Regions from separate parts of the Ureibacillus endophyticus genome, predicted to be linked through region 3. Evidence: predicted binding sites of a transcription regulator. Region 3 holds the regulator's gene; each other region holds the start of a gene.
What was found. The regulator LexA, encoded in region 3, represses DNA repair genes until DNA is damaged. The targets are predictions, from matches to a motif close to CGAACATATGTTCG.

Region 1: the regulator LexA is predicted to act here: its motif matches at 1,633-1,646, upstream of parE (DNA topoisomerase IV subunit B).
Region 2: the regulator LexA is predicted to act here: its motif matches at 1,768-1,781, upstream of NKR20_RS03480 (YhjD family protein).

Annotation. Positions count from the first base shown of each region.
Region 1 covers NZ_JAMYWW010000001.1:1,727,663-1,730,950, reverse strand. Annotated here, with positions in the region: gene NKR20_RS08395 (serine hydrolase domain-containing protein) at 1-353, shown strand, start outside; gene NKR20_RS08390 (HesB/YadR/YfhF family protein) at 390-680, opposite strand; gene plsY (glycerol-3-phosphate 1-O-acyltransferase PlsY) at 706-1,308, opposite strand; gene parE (DNA topoisomerase IV subunit B) at 1,668-3,288, shown strand, end outside.
Region 2 covers NZ_JAMYWW010000001.1:709,317-712,604, reverse strand. Annotated here, with positions in the region: gene uvrB (excinuclease ABC subunit UvrB) at 1-171, opposite strand, end outside; gene NKR20_RS03490 (IDEAL domain-containing protein) at 368-634, opposite strand; gene NKR20_RS03485 (competence protein ComK) at 882-1,385, shown strand; gene NKR20_RS03480 (YhjD family protein) at 1,374-1,748, opposite strand; gene NKR20_RS03475 (hypothetical protein) at 1,915-2,370, shown strand; one part of gene prfB (peptide chain release factor 2) at 2,423-3,288, opposite strand, start outside.
Region 3 covers NZ_JAMYWW010000001.1:1,138,890-1,142,177, forward strand. Annotated here, with positions in the region: gene NKR20_RS05540 (IS110 family RNA-guided transposase) at 1-429, opposite strand, end outside; gene NKR20_RS05545 (gamma-glutamyl-gamma-aminobutyrate hydrolase family protein) at 732-1,445, shown strand; gene lexA (transcriptional repressor LexA) at 1,604-2,224, opposite strand; gene yneA (cell division suppressor protein YneA) at 2,393-2,731, shown strand; gene NKR20_RS05560 (YneB family resolvase-like protein) at 2,728-3,288, shown strand, end outside.

The DNA of each region.
Region 1 (3,288 bases), 590 kb from region 3:
CAAACATCCTCGATTTTGCTAAGTTTTTAACGAGCATGTCAATAGAAGAAACTGAAACCAACATTCTTCAAGCTGAAACAATAGGAGAAATGCTAAAACCACAATTAAATAAAGGAAAGCAAGCATTAGGATGGAGCTATTCAACTTTGGACGAATTATACCTGAAAAAATTAAATAACGGCAAAATCATCGGACACAGTGGTTCAAACCCTGGATTCTTTTCTCTCGGCTTGTACAATCGGGAAAAGGGGAATGGATTAATTATCTTTATGAACAAGGAAGTAGAACGTGAAGTGAGTTCGATTAACCTCTACATGATGATTAAACGATTGGTGAAAGAAGCTAATTTATAAAAAAAATCGGGAAGCCTATTAAGCTCCCCGATTTTTTTACTTAGTATATTCATATTTCAACTCATCTAAAGTTGAATCTACTTTTACATGTAAATCATGCTCATTAAAAAACCATAAATCATCGTTTTCAATATAAAAATGAATACCATCTTCAACAGTTTCTACTCCGATATCATGCGGTTCCTCACGATTCATGCCTAGCGAAAATGCTTCATGAAATGGGGAAGAACCTCCATATCGTGCATAAAAACGAATGTAATCGCCTTTTGTAGCTTCCATCTCTTTTTTAAACCAATCTAGTGCATCATTTGTTATAATTAGTTTCAATTTAAAGACATCCCTTCAGACGATTTTATATCCATTTTACTTTCGGTTCAGTACCTTCTTTTATACGTTGAATATTTGCACGGTGACGGTAGAAAATAAATCCAGCTAAAATTAATACTAAAATTAATAGCGCATAATCACCTGTGACAAACATGTAAATAATACAATAAATCACGGCAATAACAGAAACAATCATTGAAGACAAACTAACCATTTTCGTTATTTTTAACGAAATGAAAAATCCGACAATTAATAGGATAAATAAAGGCCACGCATACCCTAACAATACGCCACCAGACGTTGCAACTGCTTTACCACCACGGAAGCCTGCAAATAGCGGAAACATATGACCTACTACTGCGATCGCACCCAAAATTAATGGATGAATTGATGCATCCCCAAAGAAGGGCAGTAGTGGAAGTAGCGTTACTGCTGTTCCTTTTAAAATATCTAATAATGTTACAACAATTCCTGCTTTTTTACCTAGAACACGAAAAGAGTTTGTCCCACCTAAGTTTCCACTTCCATGTTCTCGAATATCTGTATTATAGAAGATTTTGCCGATCCATAATCCAGATGGAATTGACCCAATTACATAAGCACAAATTATTATAATTGCATTAATCATATTTAGTTCCTTTCTAATACTAATAAATGTAATAACAGTTTACTCTTTTTTGAACATGTTCGAAAGAGTATTTTCATCGTAAACGAAAATCGTTACATTTATCATACTAAATAATTTTTCAAAGAAAGTGAATGAACTTGAAGGAAAAAGTGAAAATTATCATGAATAAAAGAACTATGATATATTATAATTTACTGATATGTAAATAAATGAAAATAGGAAGTTTGTTTTGAAACTTGAATTTTCTCTGTTACAATATAAAAGCTTGTTCTTATGCGAAATATTGACAGAAGAACCTATAAACAGTACGATTAATAGAAATAGAGAACGGATGTTTGTATTTTTGGAGGGGATTTGATTTGGCAATAAATCAACAAGGGATCGCATATAATGACGATGCCATTCAAGTATTAGAAGGATTAGAAGCTGTTCGTAAAAGACCAGGGATGTATATTGGTTCCACAGACAGCCGTGGCCTTCACCATCTAGTTTATGAAATTGTCGATAACGCGGTGGATGAAGCTCTTGCTGGATTTGGTTCTCATATCATTGTAAAAATACATGAAGATAATTCAATCAGTGTTCGTGATTTCGGACGAGGTATGCCAACTGGTATGCATAAAATGGGAAAACCAACACCTGAAGTCATTTTTACGATTCTTCATGCTGGAGGTAAATTTGGACAAGGTGGCTATAAAACAAGTGGAGGACTTCACGGGGTAGGTTCTTCCGTTGTTAATGCTCTATCCGAATTTTTAGAAGTAACGATTCATCGTGACGGACAAATCTTCCGTCAACGTTTTGAACACGGTGGTAAACCAGCCACTACCTTAGAAGTAATCGGTACAACAAAAGAAACTGGTACACAAGTTCACTTCCTTCCAGATAAAGAAATATTCTCTAGTACAAAATATAACTACGAAACTTTAGCAGAACGTTTACGTGAATCTGCTTTCTTACTTAAAGGGTTAAAAATTGAACTAATCGATGAGCGTGGAGAAGGGCAATCGGATGTATTCCACTATGAAAATGGAATTGAAGCTTTCGTTGCTTATTTAAACGAAGAAAAAGATGTCATTCATCCAGTAAAATATGTGGAGGGCAATCAAGATGAAATCGAAGTAGAATTCGCCTTTCAATTTAATGATGGATATACAGAAACAATTCTTTCCTTTGTAAACAATGTGCGTACTCGTGATGGTGGTACTCATGAAACCGGTGCCAAATCAGCAATGACGCGTGTTTTCAATGAATATGCACGAAAAGTTGGTCTTTTAAAGGAAAAGGACAAAAACTTAGAGGGTACAGATATTCGTGAAGGCTTATCTGCTATCGTATCAGTTCGTATTCCTGAGCACTTATTGCAATTTGAAGGGCAAACAAAAGGGAAACTTGGTACTACGGAAGCGCGTTATGCTGTAGAAGCAGTTGTTTCTGAACAGTTGTTATATGTTTTAGAAGAAAATGCTGATCTTTCCGCTTCTTTAGTTCGTAAAGCCATCCGAGCACAATCAGCACGTGAAGCAGCACGAAAAGCTCGTGAAGATGCACGAAATGGGAAAAAGAAGAAATCTAGCACATTACTATCAGGAAAGTTGACACCTGCACAATCTCGAAATGCGGCTAAAAATGAACTCTATCTTGTGGAGGGTGACTCTGCGGGCGGTTCTGCAAAGCAAGGCCGTGACAGAACATTCCAAGCCATTTTGCCATTACGTGGTAAAGTTATTAACACAGAAAAAGCAAAACTATCCGACATTATGAAAAATGAAGAGATAGCTACAATTATCCATACAATTGGGGCAGGCGTAGGACCAGAATTTGCCGTTGAAGATGCAGCATACGATAAAATCATCATTATGACCGATGCAGATACAGACGGTGCCCATATTCAAGTGCTATTACTAACTTTCTTCTATAAATATATGCGTCCATTAATCGATGCAGGGAAAGTTTATATTGCATTGCCGCCACTTTATA
Region 2 (3,288 bases), 430 kb from region 3:
ATTCACTTCTTTTATTACATTGGAAATGGTAAATGTTTTCCCAGTTCCAGTAGCTCCGAGTAAAGTTTGATGTCGTTTTCCTTCATTTATTCCTTTTACCAATTCCGCTATGGCATTCGGTTGGTCACCACTAGGTTGATAAGCGGACTGTAAATCAAAAGTTTCGGCCATTCGTTAATCGTCCTTTCACCCAATACTTGTATATTAATTTTAGCATACTATTCATAAAACACGAACTAAAAAGCGAACGTATATTCTAAAATTTTATTTTAAACGGCAGAAAAGTCGCCCATTATAAACATTGCCTTAGTAAAGATAAACTTTACATTTTTGGCACTGTTTTAATAGGCGACTTTAAAATAATCTATTAATTTACTGCTTCTTGTGCATCTTCTAGTTCTTGAGTTTCTTGTAATTCATTCAATTCTGCTGTGTATGCTAAAAAGGCTTCTTTATCACGTTCGTCTAATGCTCTATCGATGAGATCTTTCAACTGGTCAATTCTTTGTAGTCTTTGCATACTGTTCAAAAACAAGTCCAAATAAATTTCATTCAATAATTTCTCAGATTCGTTTGCATGTTGATAATGTCCAACTGCTTTAAGAAAATCTGTGTATGAATAATATTTATCCATCGATATCACCCCGATTCCCTTTTTTCTATTATAAGATAACCTTGACTCAATTTGCAATATATTCTGAAAAATAGATTAATTTTTTCTGCGTCGTTGAAAATATGTTTGAAATTTTCATTTTGGGCTGTTTTAGAGTAGGGAAATTTTAAATTTACAAAATTTTCTAAATTATGTATTGAATTCGCTCAAAATTCATACTATCATGTCTATAAATCCACAACACTAATCATTTAAGGGGGAAATAAAAATGGGAAATGTAAATATTGCTGATTCGTATCATATTTCGTTTAACACTTATCTTATCGAACCTTTAATACATGGGGACAAGCTTTATTCACGTGTTTATGACAAAAGTGGAGAAATTATTGTTTCACGAAAACCGATTTACATAATTCGAAAATCATGTGTGTTAATGGGATCTAATTACAAAACTGCTCGTTCAGTTTCAAAACGATTCTTTGGTGATGAAAAACACAAACTTCCAATTATTATTTCACACGATTATGGTATGCCTTGCGTATTCTTCCCACTTTTATCACCAACTTCACCAAATAATGTGTGGGTCGGACTTCATGCAATTATCAACATTCGCCGCATTAAAGATAGCACTGAAATTACATTAAAAGATGGTCGCGAACTAATACTAAACTTTAACTATTCTTCATTCTGTACTCAATATGTTTGTGCAACAATGTTACATAAATTCGGGACACACCAAAGACTAATCCTACAAAATGACTTATCCGTTTGAGTAACTTATTAAAGCTTTCTTCAAATAAAGTTTAAGCAACTCTTCTACATGATTTCGGAGGCGTATATTTGCATATCTTCGAATTTCCAATGTTCCTGCATAATGAAATTCATATTCAGAAAACAAATCATCCCGTGATTTTCGAACAACTTTTAATTGATGTTTTCTTAAGTACGCCTTCGTATTTTTCAAATCAATCTCAACATTTCTTCTTGCTTCTTCTATTAAATAAATGTATGGACTTTTGAACTTAAATTGCCCATTTTCGATTTCTGTGTAATCCTTTTCTAAAACGATTAAAAGCATCGGTAAATAAATCGCTGCTTCAAAATACGGAACAGTTTCAATGGGGATATATGCCATAAAAAACCCCTCCCAAAACAGAACATTTGTTCTTATATTATATTCATGAAAATTGAAAAAATGCAAATGGGAGAGAAAATATTAACTAAATTTATTTTCATGTAAAATCGAGGTATAATATTTACAAGTATTAAAATTCGTAACATCAAAGAGAGGAGGGTCTGGATTGACAGAAAATAACCAAATCTTGCAAGCGATATTGGAACTATCATCGAAAATGGATGTAAAATTCACGAAGCTCTCAGAAAGAATTGATAAGTTAGAACAAAGATTTGATTTATTAGAGCAGAAAGTAGATAACTTCGAACAAAAATTTGACTTATTAGACCAGAAAGTAAATAATTTAGAACAAAAATTTGACTCATTAGACCAGAAAGTAAATAATTTAGAACAAAAATTTGACTCATTAGACCAGAAAGTAAATAATTTAGAACAAAAACTCGACTCGTTAGGCCAGAAAGTTAATAACTTAGGTCAAAACGTAGATAAAAATCATCAAACAATACTAAACAAACTGGATCAAGTTGAGTACAGAATTGGTGTTTTGGCTGATGAATATATTACTGTTAAAGCTGACGTGAAAAAATTAAAAAAAGTAACAGGGATTTATTCAGATCTGTAATATAAAAAGGCATTTACAAGTCTTTGATAACTTATAAATGCCTTCACTTTTATTAACCTAAACGAGAACGTAAATATGCATTGATGAAACCATCTAATTCTCCGTCCATAACACCTTGAACGTTACCAGTTTCAAATCCTGTACGGTGATCTTTTACCATTGAATATGGATGGAATACATAAGAACGGATTTGTGATCCCCAGCCGATTTCTTTCTGCTCGCCACGAATCGCATCTAATTCAGCTTGTTGTTTTTCAATTTCAAGTTGATATAATTTTGCTTTTAACATGTTCATCGCTTTTTCACGGTTTTTAATTTGAGAGCGTTCTGCCTGACAAGATACTACAACGCCTGTTGGAATATGTGTAATTCGAACGGCAGAATCAGTTGTATTGATGTGCTGTCCACCCGCACCAGTTGCTCGATACGTATCAATTTTTAAATCTTCCGTACGAATATCAATTTCAATTTCATTATTGAATTCTGGCATTACTTCACACGAAACGAAAGATGTATGACGACGCCCTGCAGAATCGAACGGTGAAATACGAACTAAACGGTGAACACCTTTTTCAGCTTTTAAATAGCCATAAGCATTATGTCCTTGAATTAATAACGTCACCGATTTTATCCCTGCTTCGTCCCCAGGTAAATAATCCATCGTTTCTACTTTGAAACCATGTTGCTCTGCCCAACGAGTATACATCCGTAGTAACATTGAGCCCCAATCTTGTGATTCTGTTCCACCAGCACCAGGGTGTAGCTCTAAAATAGCATTATTTTTATCATAAGGTTCACTTAATAACATTTGTAGTTCAAAAGCATCCATTTTCGTTTCAAACTCTTTCAATTCGTTACCAAGTTCCTCTTGTAATTCTTCATCTGGCTCTTCTTTTAAAAGCTCTAATGTCATTTCTA
Region 3 (3,288 bases):
TTCATCCACTTCATCGTAATAACGTGTGAGAGCTCGCATCTGTTCATAATAATCCTCTTGAACGTATGTCGTTTCACGCTCCATTTTAAAGTGTGTTTTCGCTAATTCGTGTGCATCACTTACATCCGTCTTATGACGTCGCATTTTTGCCATTTGTAGGTTCGCTTCAAGCGGGTTCATCCGACTATATGTATAACCATGATTTTTTAAAAATGCTTCTACCGATTTCGAATAGACACCAGTTGCTTCAAAGACAATTTCAGGTGCTTGTCCATCAAACTTCGTTATTTCTTCAATACGATTATGTAATCGTTCAAAATCAACTCGGGTATGATTTAGTTCACCTTCATATTCACATTGTCGATATTGATTATACATAACTACCGAACTTTTCCCTTTACTCACATCTAACGCAATGACATGATTCATCATTCTATTCTCCTTTTTAGCCAATCATAGAAGTCCTCACATTGCCTTATCGATTCCACTTTCTTATACACGATCTCTTGGACCCAACATACTAAACTGATTCATATAAGGATGTGAAGTTAGCCGGTTTTTTTTACGGACTCTCATACGGTCCCTGGAGCTGTTCGACTTTCCTTCACTTCTACTATAAAAAAATAGTAGCACAAACCATGGCCTTGGTTTGTACTACTAATGTTAGTATGTTTTTATTGTCAGGAATGATTTATAGCCCCCTTCGAATAGTTTATAGTGGAGGTGGTTTTGTGAAGCCAATCATCGGAATTACAATGACAACGAGTGATGGAAAGTATTGTATTAACTCTCCTTATGTTAAATCGGTCATAGATGCTGGTGGGATTCCATTTTGTATTCCTTTTGGTGTTGAAAAAGATGTCAGGCAAGTAATCGATTCAATTGATGGCCTATTGTTAACAGGTGGGGTCGATATACATCCTCACTATTTTCAAGAAGAGCCACATCCCAAACTCGGTGAAGTAATGTTAGAGCGGGACAAAGTAGAAATTGCTCTTGCTCATGCGGCGTTAAATCATAAGCTACCTGTTTTTGCAATTTGCCGAGGCATTCAACTATTAAATGTAGCACTAGGTGGAACATTATATCAAGATATTAATGCTCAGTACGAAGCTGAGCCATTATTGCACAAACAAAATGCATTAAGACATGAACTTGCTCATTTTATAGAAATTTCGAATGGAACGAGATTGCATAATATTTTAGGAAAAGATCGTATTGCAGTAAATTCTCTTCATCATCAGGCAGTTAAGGATGTTCCTGCATTATTCCAAATTTCTGCTAGAGCTAGCGATGGCATTATCGAAGCAATGGAATTAAATGACTATCCGTTTTGTATAGCTGTTCAATGGCACCCAGAGGAAATGGCTGCAAAAGGGGAGGAGCATTCTTCAAAATTGTTTAAGGCATTTGTTGAAGCATGTTTGGAACAAGGTGTAACTTAAAAAAAGTGAACAATAGGGAGTGCTAAACGCACAAGTTCAGGGTTAAGTGCACGAGAGAGAATACTAAACGCACAAGCCATACTTATTAAAATAAGAAATTCAGCTCCACAAAAAATGGTTGTCCTTCAGTCTAGTTATGACTAAAGTGACAACCATTATTATTGAATATTGCGGTATAAGCCAACAACTTTACCTAAAATCGTAACTTGGTTTACTAAAATCGGATCCATACTTGAGTTTTCTGGTTGTAATCTAAAATGTGTTTTTTCTTTAAAGAAACGTTTTACCGTAGCTTCGTCATCTTCAGTCATAGCTACAACAATATCCCCATTGTCGGCTGTTGAGGTTTGTTTAACAATGACATAATCTCCGTCTAATATACCTGCTTCTATCATGGACTCTCCCATTATCTCAAGCATAAATAGATTTTCTTCACCCGTTCCATATGTATCTGGTAGAGGGAAGTATTCTTCTATATTTTCAATTGCTGTAATTGGTAAACCTGCAGTAACTTTCCCAACTAGAGGAACATGGATTACGGATTGTTTTTGAACAGTGTCACTTTCATTTTCTAATATTTCAATTGCACGTGGTTTCGTAGGGTCTCGGCGAATTAGACCTTTACTTTCTAAACGTGCTAGATGGCCGTGTACAGTGGAACTCGATGCAAGACCTACTGCTTCTCCAATTTCTCGAACAGATGGTGGATATCCCTTCGTACGTACTTCCTCTTTAATAAAAGCTAGTATCTCTTCTTGTCTTTTTGATAATTTTTTCAACTTTCTCACCTCTTTAAGTGAATATCTATCTCTATTAATTACATATAGTATAGCAGTGAAAGATTGGAAATGCAAACATAGGTTCGAAAATGTTATTGACAAAAACATGTGTTCGTATTAAATTAGGAACATAGATTCCGAACAAACATTCGATTAGGGGTTGATAGTATGAATTGGTTACAGAAAAATAATTACATCGTTGTACTATTTATTGCATTTGTTGTAATAGTAGGCATTTTATTAATAACAGATAACGGGAAAACAACATACGAACAAATAGAAATTCAACATGGTGATACACTTTGGACTTTAGCAGAACATTATCGTGGAGATATGAAGCCACAAGAATGGATTAATCTTGTACAATTGGAAAACCACTTAAACAATGAGATAATTATTGCTGGACAAGTTATCACTATCCCAATTGCTGAAGATAGTCATTACATTGCCCAAAATAAAATGAATGAGGATTCTCATTCAATAGAGGTAGCGAGTAAAGATCAATGAATAAAAGTGCAGTAATTTACACAAGAGTGAGTACAGAAAAAAATACACAGGAAACTTCTCTCAAAAGACAACAAGAAGAATTATCCCGTTATGCTGAACAAATGGGTTATCGAGTTCTAGCAACTTATCAAGATCAACAGAGTGGCTACGATGTAGAGAGAGAAGGCCTATTAGATATGATGGACTATATAAAAGAGCACAATATTTCTGCATTGTTTATACAGGATGAAACCCGTTTAGGACGAGGAAATGCAAGAATGGCAATTCTACACTTACTTCAAAAAAGTGGAACAACTGTATACTCATTAAATAATGCTGGTCCACTAACATTAAACGAAATGGATACAATGCTTCTTGAAATATTGGCTATTGTGGAGGAATATCAACGAAAGATCCATAATGCGAAGATTAAAAGAGGGATGAAACGAGCTGTTGAAAATGGCTATCGTCCTGAGTTGAATATAAAAAATCGTCAAAATCACGAAGGTCGTGAAAGAATTGATGTGCCTATTGAAGAAATAGTGAATTTGCGGGAAAAGGGACTTACTTTCCAAGAA